2 regions of the Aliikangiella maris genome follow, and region 2 is predicted to be linked to the other one. Evidence: predicted binding sites of a transcription regulator. Region 2 holds the regulator's gene; the other holds the start of a gene.
What was found. Region 2 encodes PhoB, which activates phosphate uptake and scavenging genes when phosphate is short. Its sites were predicted from a motif close to TGTCATANNNNTGTCANA; they were not measured.

Region 1: ABVT42_RS13425 (beta-propeller domain-containing protein) is a predicted target of PhoB. The motif match lies at 6,242-6,259, and genes of this name have one in related genera.

Annotation. Positions count from the first base shown of each region.
Region 1 is NZ_JBFDAH010000014.1:15,543-23,940, reverse strand. Features, by position in the region: gene ABVT42_RS13460 (isocitrate lyase/phosphoenolpyruvate mutase family protein) at 1-290, opposite strand, end outside; gene ABVT42_RS13455 (pyridoxal phosphate-dependent aminotransferase) at 310-1,512, opposite strand; gene ABVT42_RS13450 (LysR substrate-binding domain-containing protein) at 1,860-2,759, shown strand; gene ABVT42_RS13445 (ATP-binding protein) at 2,813-4,105, opposite strand; gene ABVT42_RS13440 (response regulator) at 4,127-4,828, opposite strand; gene ABVT42_RS13435 (DUF3019 domain-containing protein) at 4,839-5,246, opposite strand; gene ABVT42_RS13430 (MipA/OmpV family protein) at 5,273-6,169, opposite strand; gene ABVT42_RS13425 (beta-propeller domain-containing protein) at 6,508-8,398, shown strand, end outside.
Region 2 is NZ_JBFDAH010000026.1:37,917-46,314, reverse strand. Features, by position in the region: gene ABVT42_RS18380 (PstS family phosphate ABC transporter substrate-binding protein) at 48-1,082, opposite strand; gene ABVT42_RS18375 (SapC family protein) at 1,303-2,007, opposite strand; gene phoR (phosphate regulon sensor histidine kinase PhoR) at 2,447-3,763, opposite strand; gene phoB (phosphate regulon transcriptional regulator PhoB) at 3,782-4,477, opposite strand; gene ABVT42_RS18360 (GNAT family N-acetyltransferase) at 5,056-6,168, shown strand; gene ABVT42_RS18355 (AMP-binding protein) at 6,398-8,398, opposite strand, start outside.

The DNA.
Region 1 (8,398 bases), on a different contig from region 2:
ATAATCGTGTGAATAACATTAATTGCATTGCCATAACCCGTGTCTATATCGGCAATAATTGGAATTTGTGTTTCACTGGCAATGGCGCGTAGCATATCTAGATGTTGAGTCATGGTGATCATGCTCATATCGGGCAGACCATACATTGCCGATAATTCAAATCCAGATGCCCATAAAGCATCGAACCCTGCTTTTTCTGCAACTTTTGCTGACAGTGGACTATGGCAGCCCATCGCTTGAATAACTTTTTTTTGTGTAATTTTTTTGCGTAGTGATTGTAAATGTTGCATAAGTAGTTAACCTGATAAATTATTGAAGTAATGCTAAGGCGAGTTTAATTCGCTCGCAAGCGGCTTCTAGTTGCGATTCTGCTGCAGCAAATGAAAGTCTTAAATGACCTGGTGCCATAAATGCACTACCGGGTACCAGACCAACTCCGAATTCCTCTAGTAGGTAAAAAGCGACATCAATATCGTTATTGAGTTTTTTTCCTTGTGGTGTTGTTTTTTGAAAAATACCTTCACAATTGACAAATAAATAAAAAGCGCCTTGAGGTAGAGTGCAATCTAATTCGTCGAGTGAATTTAATTTACCAAACATGAAATTACGACGTTTTTCGAAGGCCATTGTAAACTGTTGTAAATAATGCTGTGGTCCGGTTAAGGCTGCTAAGGTCGCATATTGCGCGATTGAATTTGGATTGGAAGTCGAGTGGCCTTGAATAATGCTCATCGTTTTAATTAAAGCTTTTGGACCTGCGCCATAACCAATACGCCACCCGGTCATAGCATAAGCTTTAGAAACACCGTTAATGGTTAATATTCTGTCTTTTAGATCTGGTGCAATTTGAGCCAAGGTATAAAAGGCTTGATTGTCATAGATTAATTTCTCATAAATATCATCGCACAAGACCATTATTCGAGGATACTTTCTAATGCACTCTGCTAATGCGCTTAATTCTGCTTTGCTATAAACTGAACCAGTTGGATTAGATGGCGAATTTAATACCAGCCAGCGGGTTTTCGGGGTTATTGCGTGTTCAAGTTGTTGTGCCGTTAATTTATAATTGGCTTGACGATCACAGTAAACCTCGATTGGATTGCCTCCTATTAATTTAACCATTTCAGGGTAAGAAACCCATGCTGGGGTAGGAATAATAACTTCATCGGCAAAGTTTAGTGTAGCTAAAAATGCATTAAATAAAATTTGTTTGGCACCAGTTCCAACTATTATTTCGCTAGTTGAATATTCGATTTGATTATCGGAGAGAAATTTATTTTTGATTGCTTCACGCAGTTCTATGATACCACTGGTTGGTGTATAGCGAGTTTTTCCCGCATTAACTGCCTCAATAGCTGCTTTAGTAATATTGGGTGGAGTGTCAAAGTCTGGTTGGCCTTGGCTGAGTGAAATAATACTTTTACCTTCGAGTTTGAGCGCATGCGCTCGTTCGGTCATGGCTTTGGTTGCAGATGGTTGTAAATTAGCCACTCGGTTTGCTAAATAGTTCATTACTGTTACCTTAATTAAATGATTACGTGAATTAAATCGTTTTTTGTAATCATATTTTTGAAATACTTTAATGGTATGCTAGGTAAGAGTTGAGCGACCAGTAGAAATAAATAAACCTCGTGTAAGATTTTTAAACAATTGTCCAAAGCCCAGATTGAAGAGTGTTAGAAATAGTTTATAAAAGACATGACTTATTTAAGATGGGACTATACAAGAGAAAGGGTTGTACAAAAGCAGGGATTGTACAAAAGCAGGGATTATATAAAGTATAGTTAATCGCGCTTAACTGAAATGCAAATTACTAATAAGTTTAAGTTGAGAAGTTCAGAGATCCGGCTGCAATTAGAATGAGAAAGTTACCACCATTGAATTCGTTAAAAGCTTTTGAGGCAGTTGCTCGTTTATCGAGTATTACTGAGGCGGCAAATGAGCTTTATGTGTCTCACAGCTCAATTAGTCAGCATATTCGTCAACTCGAATCCTACTTTGATCAAAAGCTGTTTATTCGAGAGGGGCGAGGATTGCGACCCACTGAGCAAGCTAAAGTTTATTTAAAATATGTGCGTTCCTGTTTTGATCAGTTGGCTGTTGCTTCGGAATTATTAGCTTACCGGGGAAATCGAAAAATAATCAGTGTGAACGCGACCCCTTCGTTTGCTTTACGTTGGTTCATTCCACGATCATCTGAATTTCAAATAAATCATCCTAATATAGAGTTACGTGTATCAGTATCAAATAATGATGGTGTTGCGCATTTAAACGAACCTTTTGATGTTATTTTTAGGCGTGAGCCTATAAGATTAACTGACTATCAGTCATTTTTATTATTTGCTGATCAATCAACCCCGGTAATGTCGCCTACTTTGTATGACTCACTACGCCCTGAAAGTGTTGAAGATTTATTAAAAGGAAATCTAATGCATATGCGCTCGCGGCCACAGTTATGGCATGACTGGTTTAATCGATTTGCAAAAAAAATTGATAATAATAAAGTAAACTTTGGTCCATTCTATGATCACTTCTTCTTATCTTTACAAGCTGCGATTAGTGGACATGGAATTGCAATTGGCCCTTATGCTTTAATTGAAGATGATTTAAAATCAAAGCAATTGGTTGCGCCATTCCCAGATAAAGTTGTTGATAATCATGGATTTCATGTTGCAATCAGGGAAGAGTTATTAACACATCGATTGAGCTATGAATTTTTACAATGGTTGAATCAATTCAGTCATAGTCAAGTTGTATAAATAAACAATGTGAATTAGAATGTAAAGATAAAAGTTCAACTATTGAATATTGATTACTTGATATTATTTTTAGGCCATTGAATAATAAATTTTGCGCCACCTAGGTCTGATTTTTCAACTAAAGCTTTTCCCTGGTGGAGTTGCGCAATTCGCTTTACTATTGCCAAACCAAGACCAAATCCTTTATGCTGTTTTTGCTGATTGTTATTTAAACGAACAAAGGAATCAAAGATCCGCTGGCGTTTATTGCCTGGTATTCCTTCACCATCATCTTCAACAATTAATTGATTATTTTGATTTTTCTGTTGAAATGTAATTTGCACTTGATGACAACAAAATTTTTGGGCATTTAAAATCAGGTTTTGCAGTGCTCTTTCAATTAAATAACTGTCGCAGTAAATTTCTTCAATTGGCGAGTGTATGTTGATTGCAATTTGTTTATCTGGTGAGTTACGTTGCAGTTTTTCTGTCAAGTTAGCGACTAGATATTTAATATTACCTTTTTCCATATTAGCAGTAACTGAATGTTTTTCGAGTGTGGCATATCCCAGTAATTCATCGACCAGTTGCTGAATCTCATTAATATCGTCAGAAATACTCAGAATCTGCTGCTGAACTTCATGAGTGTCGGTCGTTTCTTTAGCTATTTCAATTGAAAATTTTATTCGCGCAAGTGGCGTGCGTAATTCATGTGAAATGGCATGCGACATTGCCTGTTGGTCTTTGAGTAATTGTTTTATTTTAAAGAGTAAATGATTATAGGCTCTTGCTAAATGCCTAACGGGTGATCCTTTGGCAATATCTACTTTAGCATCCCACTTTGACTGCGAAAATGCTTTAGCCGCGTTTTCGATTTTTTTTAAATCATTACTGAGTGGTAATGTCCAAAGGTAAATAACACCGGCAATAATTGAATAAAAAATAAATAGCCAAATGGTTTTAGCGACTTGATGGACTTCAACCTGTGGTGTTTCAATAGCAATAAGTTTTTGTTGACCACTTAATTGAATATAGCTGGTCTTGCTGCCGGATTCGTTATTTAAGGTAATGATTTCGCCATGTTGAAGCGCCGTTAACAGTTCATTGGCCTGAATTTGCGAAATATCAATCAAGGCAACCTGATGTTCGCTGGTTTGATTAATATAATCCAATACCTGTTGTTTCTGCAAATCGGGAGATTGCTCAATCAATTTGGCGGTCAGTAGTAGATTTTTTTCGAAAGAGGTTGTTTCCGTTTGGGTTGAATAATAGCTTTGCCAAATATAGTCGACACCTAAACCTGCTAAGATAACTGAGGCAACAACTATCAGATATAAACGGATAAAAAGGCGATTTGAAATGCTCAAACGGGCTTCTCTATGCAGATTTTACCAGGCATCAGGTACAAATAAATAGCCCTTTCCCCAAATGGTTTTAATCCTAAAAGGTTCTTCTGGATTGTCACCAAATTTTTTTCTTAATTGCGAAACTCTAACATCAATTGAACGATCCATACCATCATAAGGTCGGTTATATAAATGCTTGAATAACTGATCACGACTCAAAATGTTACCAGCATTTTCTGCTAATAATAATAATAAGTCGAATTCGTGACTGGAAATATTAGTGGCTTGGTTTTCAAAGGAAACCGTGCGCGATAATACATCAATTTGTAAACAGCCAAATTGATAGTTGTCGGTAACTTTTTCGGTTTCGCGATAGGTGCGGCGTAATAATGCATTAATACGTGCCAGCAAAACTCGTGGTTCGACTGGTTTTATTACATAGTCATCTGCACCAAACTCAAGCCCTAGTACTTGATCGAAGTCTTCATTGCGCGCGGTTAACATTAATATCGGTCCATTGAAAATTGGCCGCACTTCTTTACAAATGGTTAAACCATCTTTACCCGGTAACATGATATCTAAAATAATCATATCGGGTTTAAATTCATTGAATATCGCGAGTGCTTTGTTGCCATCAGCAATTACTTTTAGAATGAAACCGGATTGTGTCAGATAGTTTTGGGTTAACTTCGCCAGTTTATCATCATCTTCAATAAGTAATATTTTCTTTGAATCTTGTGACAAGGTATGACTCCTAATAAAAGCGCCAAGGGTTTTTTCGCCGGGTTCGATAAGGGGGGGATTGACGTTGCAAGCGAATAATTTGCTGGTATTTTATTGTTTGACCTGGATTTTCGACCAGATATAACGTGGCATTTTTAGTGAGCTTAAGTTCAAAATAATCTTCTGCCTTGCTGCTATTTTCCCAGCATTTTAATGCGGGTTCTGCCAATGATTGCATTAAACAATAGTCGGCTGCCAAGCTCGTTTGCCAACGAACATGAAGTTTTATTTCGCAATCGGCTTCTGATTGAGATAACAAGCATAAATTAGGAGACAAAAATAACCCATATTCGTTGACTGGCTTTTCTGAAGCTTGTACCAAGCTGTTAATTGAAAAGCCCCAACAAATGACAACAAGACAAACTATTTGTTTTATCATTCGACAAGAGCGACTTGTCTTTGTTATTAAAAAGATAACTGTTTTCCTATAAACGCGGTAATGACATAATCTTTGTTAACTAACGGGCTATTGCTGATTTCTTCACTTAGCTGTTGATATTCAAAACCAAAGCGCCAAGCGCTTGACGATTCTGATTTCTCTCGCCAACCAATTCTTACAAACGGATTAAAACTGCTTTTGGCGTTATAAACTCTCAGTGTGGCTGAGGTTTCATCAGGATCGACCCCATAGTAGTAATTCGTCATTGATTTATCTTTCCACGAAAATCCTACTGTAGCGCTCCATCCTTGTTTGCCAAGGCTTTTCAAATAGGCAAAACGTACTTCGCTTCCCGAATGTACATCGGATAAATCGTTCAGTAATTGCATTTGCAATTGTCCTTGGTATATGTCAGTGCTGATTTCCATTCCACCTAACAGGCTGAATTGGCGCTTTTTTAATGGATAGTTGTTTGTAGTTGATGGTCCTTGATAATCTTTATTGGGGTCAAGTACCGGTTCAAACACTTGATCATTGGCATAAATGGCTTCGTTATCGATAATGTTGGTTATATCCCAGCGTGAGAAAAATGCTCGGTCATAACTCGGCGTAACCAGTAAATTAAACATCCACGGAGTATCATCAATCAACGTATAGCCAACATCGAGATTTTCAATAAAAAAACGTTCACCGTAATAGGAAATAGAAGGCAGTACAATCAGAGGGATATCGTTATTTTTAATTAGTGGGTTGGTGCGAACACCCAGTCCAAGTCCGAGTCCGAATGACCATTCGCCAACCGCAACACAGTCGGCTGATTCGGCTTGGCAGTCTTCTTCGGCCAACACGGACTGGCAGAATATCGACCAAATACAAAGCATTAGAATCTGGCGAAAACAATAAACAGATAACTTAACCAACAATTTGCTCACTTAAAGTAGATATTTTTAAAATTTCCCAAAGTTACGTCGCTATCAAGGTGTTGCTGTTGAGACTACCACACTTAAATGACAGAAACAGTGATAATTGTGACGTTTTTCAAGGGTTTTTTCATATAGTAATCAGTGATTTTCTGTGAATTTATGTAAGACCTGTCGTTTTACAGAATTTCACAAAAATAATCAATTGCCGCATAGATATTTGCAGATGCACTGAATAAACTTTTGAGCATATTTTCAGCATTCTAGCGTGTTTACGCTGAGTGTTTTAACGAATGTTTTAGCTCTACTCTCAAAGAGTTACTACTCAATAGGGAAAACTTATGGTCATGCTTGTGCACTTAACTCGGTGGTTGGCTTATCATCTCTCTGCTTGGTTAATTTTAGGGATTTTATTCGCCTGTGGTGGGAGTAAAAAACCGGTTGAGAGCGAGATTAACACCGATTATTCTGCTTTGCATTTGGCAAAGGTTAAAGATAGCAAATTGGTGAAAGTCAGTGATGAAAAGTTTACCCACTATTTGAAAAATGGATTGCGTTTACAGTTAAAAAAACAAGCTGAAATACTAAAATTGGCGGAAACTGATCTGGCTGGTGATTATCAATCCCGATTCTCGATTACCAACACGCACGAAGCTGGCGTCGATGAAGCTGATCGCTTGAAGTTTGATGGTGACTACTTGTATGTCATGAATGACGATTATTTCCCGGCCGATATTGAGCAACCTGCAAATTCCAGTCAATCAACAAATTCTGGGATTCGTATTGTTAAGGTGAACTCACAAACAGCTCAACATGAAGAAATTGCGTTCCTTCCTTATGATAATCAGGATTTACGTTTGCAGGGGATGTATTTAAATCAAAATAATGCTAGTCGTTCGCTGGTTACCATTGCTGCTTCACGGCTGTATATATGGAATGACGTATGGGCTGATATTGATTGGCGATGGCGAACAGGCAAAAGTGAGTTACGTTTATATCATGTGGACACGCCTGAAGATTTGGCTGGCAACCCGCAAGAGAGTTGGAAACTGGAGATCGAAGGAAACTATGAAGGTAGTCGTCGAGTTGGTAACCGATTGTATTTAATTACTCACTTTATTCCGCAAATTGAGTCACTTGTGTTAGGGGCTGTCTCTGAGGCGGATAAAAAATTTAATGAAAAGGAAATTTTAAAAGCGAGCTTGTTCGACTTATTGCCACATTATCAGATTAACGATGGCCCTTTAACTCGACTCGTTGAGCCGGATGATTGCCTGATATATGACAATGTTGGTGAAAATGAAGGGTTTGCCGACTTTGTTACCGTTAGCGAAATAAACCTGCAAACACGGACTGTCGAGTCATCTATTTGTGTTAACACCCAACTGGATGGAATTTATGCTTCATCGAATAGTTTGTTTTTAGGGGCGAGTCAGTGGATTGATGGAAATGCGGAAGGAAATAGCCAAGCCAATGAGCAAACTAGTGACCAGACAGAATTACAGATTCAAAATCAGCAGATTTCGAGCTTTCATCAATTTGATTTAGATGAAGCTGGATTGCGGTATCGTGCGACCGGTATGGTCAAAGGTGCGCTGGGCTGGAATGATCCGTCATTTTTTATGAGCGAGTATCAAGGGGATTTTAGGGTGGTGACTTCCACCTGGCAAGATGATGAACAGGTACATCATTTGACCGTGCTACGAGCAAATGCTCAGCATGAACTTACCGCAATTGCACAAATACCTAATGACAGCCAGCCTCAGAAAATAGGCAAACCTGGTGAGTCCATTTTTGCCGTCAGATTTATTAACGATAAAGCCTATATTGTTACTTTCGAACAAACAGATCCTTTATACCAAATCGATTTATCCGATCCGCACCATCCAGAAATTATTAGTGCACTCGAAATGCCTGGCTTTGCTCGCTATTTGCATCCATTGAGTGAAGAGTGGTTATTGGGGATTGGCCATCAGGTAGAAAATGAGCAGGTTGGTGGTATTAAACTTGAACTCTACCAAATCCCTTTAAATGGTGAGCCTCAAATCAAAGATACGCTAGTCATCGGTGAACAAGGAAGTTGGAGCGAAGCGCTACACGATTTGAGAAGTATCAGTTTGTTGCGCATTAATAGTGACAAGTTACGAATAGCGATTCCGGTTAATCGCAGCGAAAAGCAGGGTAGCGGGATGACACAATGGGCTGATTCGGGACTGTATGTATTTGATATTG
Region 2 (8,398 bases):
ATCTCATGAAGCCATCCCAAATTTATTTTTATTTTTTAGAGCTAATATTAAAGTGAAAGCTCTTTTAAAGATAAAACGTTCTTTCTAATTTCTTTTAAAGTATCACCACCCAGCGGAATTAATCCTTTATCTGACAGGTATCCTTCATCACCCATTGCCGCTTCGCTAGTGTACTCGGTTAAAAACTCTTTAATACCTGGAACTTTACCAACGTGTGCATTTTTAACGTAGAAGTAAAGTGGACGAGATACTGGATAAGAACCGTCTGCGATAGCTTCAAATGAAGGTGCTTTACCGTCAACAATTGATCCTTGTAACTTGTCTGAATTTTGATCCAAGAAACTAAATCCAAAAATACCTAAAGCTTTAGGATTAGCACTTAATTTTTGAACAATCAGGTTGTCGTTCTCACCCGCTTCAATATAAACATGATCTTCACGAACTGAATGACAAATTTCTTTGTATTCTTTCTTATTTTTCTTTTTGATAGCTTTAATCCAGCTGTAAGATTTACAACCACCTTCTAAAACCAGCTCAGCGAATGCATCACGAGTACCAGAAGTCGGCGGAGGACCTAAAACTTCAATTTTATGTGCAGGTAATTTTGGATTGATTTCATTCCAAGTTTTATAGGGGTTTTCAACTAATTTTTCGCTGCCATCTTGTGCAGGTACTCTCTTAGCTAAAGCCAAAAATAATTCTTTACGAGTAATTTGTAGTTGATTGGCTTCTTTTGAATTAGCAATGACGATTCCATCATAACCAACCAATACTTCGGTAATACTGGTAACACCATTCTTTTGGCACATTTCAAATTCGCTCTTTTTCATGCGACGAGAAGCGTTTGACATGTCAGGCGTATCGATACCAGTTCCTGAGCAGAACAATTTCATTCCGCCACCAGTTCCTGTTGATTCGATTTTAGGCGTTTTGAATTCGGTACTTTTACCGAAACGCTCGGCAACAACGGTTGAAAAAGGATATACCGTTGATGATCCAACAACACTGATTGTATCGCGTCCAGCAGCAAGCAGACTACTTGAAGCTGCCGCTAAGATTAAAGCCATTGGTAATAGTTTCATTAGTTTCCCCATAGTATGGACATATTTAATAAGCGCAATCATGTTATTGAGATATTGTGACGATTATATGAATGAAATGTGACGGTTATATTACAAATGAACATGATGTAATTAAAAAATTACATCTATACCGACTATCTAATAACCAGATACAACATTATTGTCACTTTTAATGCCAAATTTAACGGGTAAATTTGGCATCTTTATGACAATTTGTAATTTATTTGGTGGCGATTCGACCAACTAAACGCTGAGTTTGTTTAAGTGAAATCAGGTGGGCATAAATGGGGGCTAATAAACCTTTTTGACGTAGATCCAGAAATTGTTCATCAGACAGCTCGTTAAGTTTTTTCTCGTTGACCACATAAACGCCAGTAATATTTCGCTTATCTTCACCAACTTCAAACGAGAAACCTTGCTCTTCAAGCAACTCCAGATCTTGTAACATCTTAATGAAATTGCGAGTCAACACTGCACACTGATAATAATTTTCCAGCGTACGACGGCGCTTGGATAAATATTCGGTTTCTTTACCTTCCTCATCATACAGCGCTTCACCTTCCGATTCACTCACAGCTTCGCTATCTGTAACAATCGTAATCGAATACTTATTTTGATCTTCTGGATGAGGCACTAGTGCTAAAGGATAATGCGTATAGCCGGCAGGAATAAATGGTCCTTGCCAAACGCCCTCTTTAACTAAAAGGTTTTCACCTTCTTTCAATCCCAGTAATGCTACACATAAAAAATCGTCATTTTCTGAGTTTTTAACAAAAACAACCGGTAAATCAGAAGCCGCATTTGGAATTTCATGCATAATCACTGGCGCAATATGGTGATTAGCCAAATGATTGAAGTTTTGATTGACCTTCAACTTGGTATTTTTATGGTCTTTATTATTGAGTTGAGCTAGATTTGACTGCATTTTATTCTCCACAATAGCACTAATTTATTGTTATTAGAGCACTTTTAATTAAACTTTCGATACAACAGACTCATCAATTTAAAGTTTTAAAGCATCGATTTATACTATAAAACCGCATTAAATCCCGATTACCAAGGCTACACTTCACAAGTGACTTTGAAAATACAATCACTCGGAAGTCGGCGGAATGAGGGCAAATGCATGAATCTTTGACTTGGTGAGCCTACCATTAGTGGGTCTGATTTCAAATAGTAAAATGAACTAAATTTTTTGGGATATGCAAAACAGGTAATCCAGGGTACGCAGCAACATTAGTCTCATCATTGTTTTGCCAAATATCCTTACCAATACAAACTATTATGACTGTCTAAATAAAAGAGTTAACGGAAGAAAAAGCACGGCAATAGATTCAAACGACTAATACAACATCGCCAGTTGATTAACTGGCGAGTTTTTCATATTCGATAGTTCGATATTTTGGAAAATAAGCGGTGAATGTCGAACCTTTACCTAATTCACTTTGGATATCTAAAAATCCACCATAGTTTTCCAAAATGTGCTTTACAATTGATAGCCCTAAGCCCGTACCACCTATCTGGCGCGAACGATTGACATTGACTCGATAAAAACGCTCAGTTAATCGAGAAATATGTTCAGGCGCCACGCCTTCGCCGTTATCCGTAACACTAAAATAGGTATAGCCATCTTCTTTGCGTTGCCAGCGAACAGTAATAGTTGAGCCTTCGGGAGAATACTTAACAGCATTACTCAACAGGTTTTGGCATAAACTATACAGTTCACTTTCTACCGCTTTAATTTGCAGCGTCGGATCGATGTCTACTTCAATTTGATGGGTACCTTTTGCCTTGGTCTTTTTAAAATCGGTGACCAATTTCTGAATTAATCCGGGCATATCAATCATCACCCCAGACTCACGATCGTAGCCCTTCTCTTCGAGCTTAGATAAAGTCAGCAAATCATCAAGAATTTTCTGCATTCGAGACGCCTGACGGCTGGCATTGCCGATTTGCTTACGCACCATATCTGACATATCTGGCTCACTTTCAAGCAACTCAAGATAACCAGTAATCACCGTTAATGGTGTGCGAAGTTCATGTGAGGCATTCGCAATAAAGGCTTTACGCAATTTATGCACAGCGATTCGCTGGCTAATGTCTCTGGCGGTAATCAACTTTTGCTCTTCGCCAAAGTCAACACAAGTCACCGATAAGGTTTTACGTTGATCAATGGGGGACTCCATTTCCAGTCTGGCTGGCGACTCTTCAGACTCAATTAATTCCTGTAATTTTGGATCGCGAATCAAGTTGTCGATACGCTGCCCTAAATCACGCCGTTTTTCGATACCTAATATTTCTTCCGAAGCCTGATTAGTCAGTTCGATTTCGCGGTGAGAGTTTATTACAACCGTGGCTTCAGGCAATGCTGCAATAGTTGCTTCAAAGCGTCTTGCCATATAACTTAAACGCCGCTTGCGCTCTTTGTTTTTACGCTGTGCATAGACAATGTGCTGTACGATAAGCTGCCATATACCACTGGTATCCAGTGCAAACTGATTTTTTGCGCCCAGCCTTATCCACCGTTCTAGCGCTCGTATCTGTACTAGCATCCAGGTTACATAAACCAGACTGCTTAAAAAAATTGCCAATCCCCAATAACCGGAAATCAGACCGAATAATATCGCTATAACCGCCAAGACGAATATACGAGAAATTTCGATAGTCCACGCGTTGCTCATTGAGCTAATTCCCACTGCTTAAGCTGGTTTCTTTTGAGTAAACATATATCCCATACCGCGCACCGTTTTGATGAGCGAATCTTTACCAAACGGCTTAAGAATTTTTCTTAATCGTAGCACATGAACATCCACTGTTCTCTCTTCGATATAAACCGCTTGCCCCCAGACAAAATCCAATAGCTGGGCGCGAGAGTATACTCGATTCTTGTGTTCGATAAAAAACTGTAATAAAGAAAATTCGGTATGACCAATATGTACATCCACATTATCAATTGAGAGCTGATTGGTAGCCAGATTCAACTCCAGCCCCTCTGAAATAATCATGTCATCTTCATTGGCTTGTGAAGTACGGCGCAACAGAGCTTTGATTCTTGCCATTAATTCTTTGATACCAACAGGCTTAGTCAAGTAGTCATCAGCACCACAATCAAGCCCTTTGACTTTATCCATTTCTTCTACTCTAGCGGTCAACATGATAACTGGCAAATCGGCTAATATTTCATCTTTGCGTAGCCGTTTAATGAAATCGATACCGCTTTCGCCAGGCATCATCCAATCTACAATTAATAAATCTGGACGATTTCTAGCCAGAATTTCTCGAGCAGCCGCGGCATTATCAGCCTCTTGAATGACATAACCGTCACGTTCTAGTGCATAGCGCAACATCTCTCTGATGGGTTGTTCATCTTCGACTAATAAGATTTGCTTTGGCATTTATTTATCCACTCGTTAGTAATGAGTCTGTAATAAGAGTTAAACCAATTATTAAATTCTGTCATCAAGCAGGCTTGGCATGTAAATTTAACAATACGGTCACGTTTAAATCACTAGGCGCTATTTTTCCTGCTAATCATGACAAAATTATGACAATTCATATTAAATACAGTGGGTTGTTAAAAAAATGTCATATTTGACGAACCTTGAAATAACTATATGACAAGCGAAAATAGTCTATTTATGACACAGTTTGTGACACATCAAGGCCAATTATTCTCATAATCTTTACAAAATTCATTTTATTTTAATTAGCTTTAACTAATATTTGATTCGGGTGTTGACCCGTGTATTATTAGGGGATCACTGAATATTATATTGAAGATGAGAACTGCTTTATAGAAATGGCCTTAAAAATAATGTAGGCATTTCAATTTATCGTCTTCTTTTAATATAGATATTACTATATACTACAGTAACTTAGGCAAATAAATTAAATTACTTCAACGATTCTGACCGATCTATGCTAATTAATATAACAAAAGTTGGAAAATTTAAGCGGTAAAAATAAGATCATTATGGATTATTCAAAAAGTCTACAGTTGAAAATCATCACGGACCGTAAAAAATTTGCAGAAGTCAAAGCATTTTGGTTAAATTTCAAGCAAGAAACACAAATTAAATTTTATAATGATTTTTATTTTTATCGGGCTTATTTTAAACATCTAAAGCACCCAGACATAACCCCTTTTTTAGTTTTAATCTATGAGGGTGAGAACCTGATAGGCATACTCCCTTGGGAAAAGCGCTCGGTAGGATTGGGGGTCTATCAAATAGGCACCTTGTCACATCCTCATGTCGATCTTAATGACGCTTTGTTTGTTGATAATAAAAGTACCTTAATATTGCAAGCAATAACAATGCTGAAGTCACAGACTCCTGCAATTTGTCTATTTAGTCTGCCAAAACTTCGCCAAGATAGCAGCTTAAGTCAGCTTTTGATTAACCAAAATGCGATTGACACTTTTCACTGGCAAACATCTGAGTCAAAGTTTATTGAATTTCAACAAACACCTTTAATCGAAATATTACCTAAAAGACATTTAAAAAATGTTAATCGACTCATTCGCAAAGCTGAAAATATTGGTGATGTAAAATACTCCTTTATCAAAGGTGAAGATATTACGCCTGAACAAATAAAAGAATTCCTCGATTTAGAAGCGTCAGGCTGGAAAGGTAAACAAGGTTCGTGTTCAGCAATTAGTCTAAATAAAGATTTAATCGGTTTTTATCATTCACTATTTAACAATAGTAAGAAGAATATTCAACTCAATTGTTATCATCTGGACGGCCAACTACTGGCCGCACATTTTTGCTTTATTAATGGGGGAACAATTTCTTTGGCGAAAGTTTGCTATCGTCAAGAATTTTCAAACCTTTCTCCTGGTCATGTACTCATTTACAAAGCCATGGAAAATGCACAACTCGAAGGAAAAGTAACTAAAATCAGCTTTGTCACTGGACCAGGGTGGTTAGCCCCTTGGAAACCTAGTACTAAAGTGGTTGAGACTTATACTTTTGCGTTAAATCCAATGAGCAAGTTGTATTTTAACGGGGCCAAATTTTTTAGAAGTGCCATTAACTGGTATCACAAAATTAAATCACCTACTACACCAGCAGCACCTCATTAAAAAACTTCAACAAAACAATTTTCAGCCACCAGCAATTTAAAGTCGCAAATTAAGACTCAAATAACACTCGCAGATAAAGTCAAACCAAGTAGCATCTTGCTTTTAAAAACTGGTTAGAGTCAGTTAAACTAAGCCAAAAACTAGCGTTTTTTTGGCTCTACATACTCATACTGAAAAGGACACATCACGCCCTTCACACAGCTCTCTACCAACTATTTGAACACAACATCTAATGATTTTTAGCCTGTTTACGTCCAAAAATACTTCGCCAGATTAAAACCGGTAAGCGTAGTTTTTCCAATATCCACCAACTGACCATCGAGCCAACCATCCCAGCGAAGAATGCCAGCACAATTGAATCAACTTTAAAGATATGAATAAACATATAGATCAAAATGCCGTTAAAGATAAAAATATAAAACGTTGCTTCAGCAATCATATTTAATAAGGCTTTAAAGACACGAGGAATCATAATTGAGCGGACAAAAGGTAAAGTCACTGACCCCAAAACAATCCAAAGCGCTTTTGCTTTAAACTCTAAATCATTACCCATTGCCAAAGTTAAAACGTAGGTATCAATAAAAGCAAAAACGGTTCCGGTTACCGCCATTAATATGCGCTTAGCAGTGGAATCAGCCAGATAAATACACCAACCCAGCCAAATATGGGCAATAAACCGAATAGGCACTAAATCGTTTAAATGCGCAGTTTCCCAGACAAACGGATAAACCGTTCGAATTCCAATAAAGCCCACTAGCAATAAATAAGAATAGAACCAGGCATTTTCTCGCATTAACTGCCTGATACTTTTAAAACTAAATAAAATACCAATAATGATGAAGCACTGTGCCAATATTTGAACAAACCAAAAAGGGAATATGACAGTAATTTTTGCACTGATTAAATTCGCATACAGCAAGAGCACATCCAGCTCGACAGCACGATTCCAAGCAAAATATACCAGCGTCAATAAATAATAAGGGACCAGCAAACTTGATGCATATCTGGCAAAAGATAACCATGCTCCCTGTTCTTTAAAATCTTCCAATCGAAAACGAGCCATATTAAAGCCGACTAAGAAAATGAGTAAGAAAGTAGGCCCACTTAATATTTCAACTCCTGCATGAACTAGTACAACACTGATAATGGCCAATGCTCGCAAAAAGATACTCATTTCTAGTGAAGTCCAAAATCCACTCTTTTGAGTTTTGGCTTTTTCCAATTCTGCGACAGTTAATAATTCCCAATGTTGCGGCAAAACCCCCAAATACTTCTCCAGCAATACCGAAGCCTGAACAAAATTCAGCGAATCTCCGCCCAACGATTTGAACGTACTGTCGTGAGTGACCGACTGACCAGAAAAGAGATCTTGATAAATATTCATCACACTCGTCAACGAAGATTTGCGCTTGACCCGCTTTGGAGTGTACGACTGGGCGATAACCTTACGCTTGATTTTGCCAGTTTCAGTTTTTGGTAATTCGGCTAAAAATTGCACCTTAATTGAAGCGCGCGCGTTGATCCCCTGCGACAATAAAGTGTCATGAACTGCTGCAATCAACGATTCATCAGACTGCTCTTGCTGAGATTTCACAACAAGAAAGCCTTCACCGCGTTGCTCATCCTTAATTCCGACAATCGTCACGGGTCTGCCATCAATGACTTTATTTACCGCTTGTTCTATCAGTTCCGGAGAAACCTTAACTCCACTACAGTTGATCAAATCATCAGAACGACCATCAAAATATAGAAAGTCCTCTTCAAAATGTCCTGTATCATTAGTGGCCAACCAGCCATTATTATCAACCAACGGAACTAAATGACCATCTTGCATTTGTCCTAATGCCAAATGATCACCGCGAAGGCAAATATTCGCATCTTGATTAATCTTGACTTCAACATTACCGACAGCTTTGCCAACAGAGCCCAATTTTTCGTCAGCGACTTCGGAAATATTCAATAAAGTTGAACGAGATGCTTCGGTTAAACCATAATGCTGGACAATACAGGCATTAGTAAAAAGTTGTTTCATTCGCAACTTTTCTTCAGCACTCATCCATTGGCTACCAATTTCAATCCAGCGTACTTTGTGTGCGAAAGGTTTAATCTGCTCATCTTGAGACAATAAAATTCGCCATAAACTCGGCACTGCAGATATCGCATTTATTTCATCTGTAGCTAACATGCGGGTAATTTCGCTTAAATTGAAGCCATTTTCGGGAATATAAAA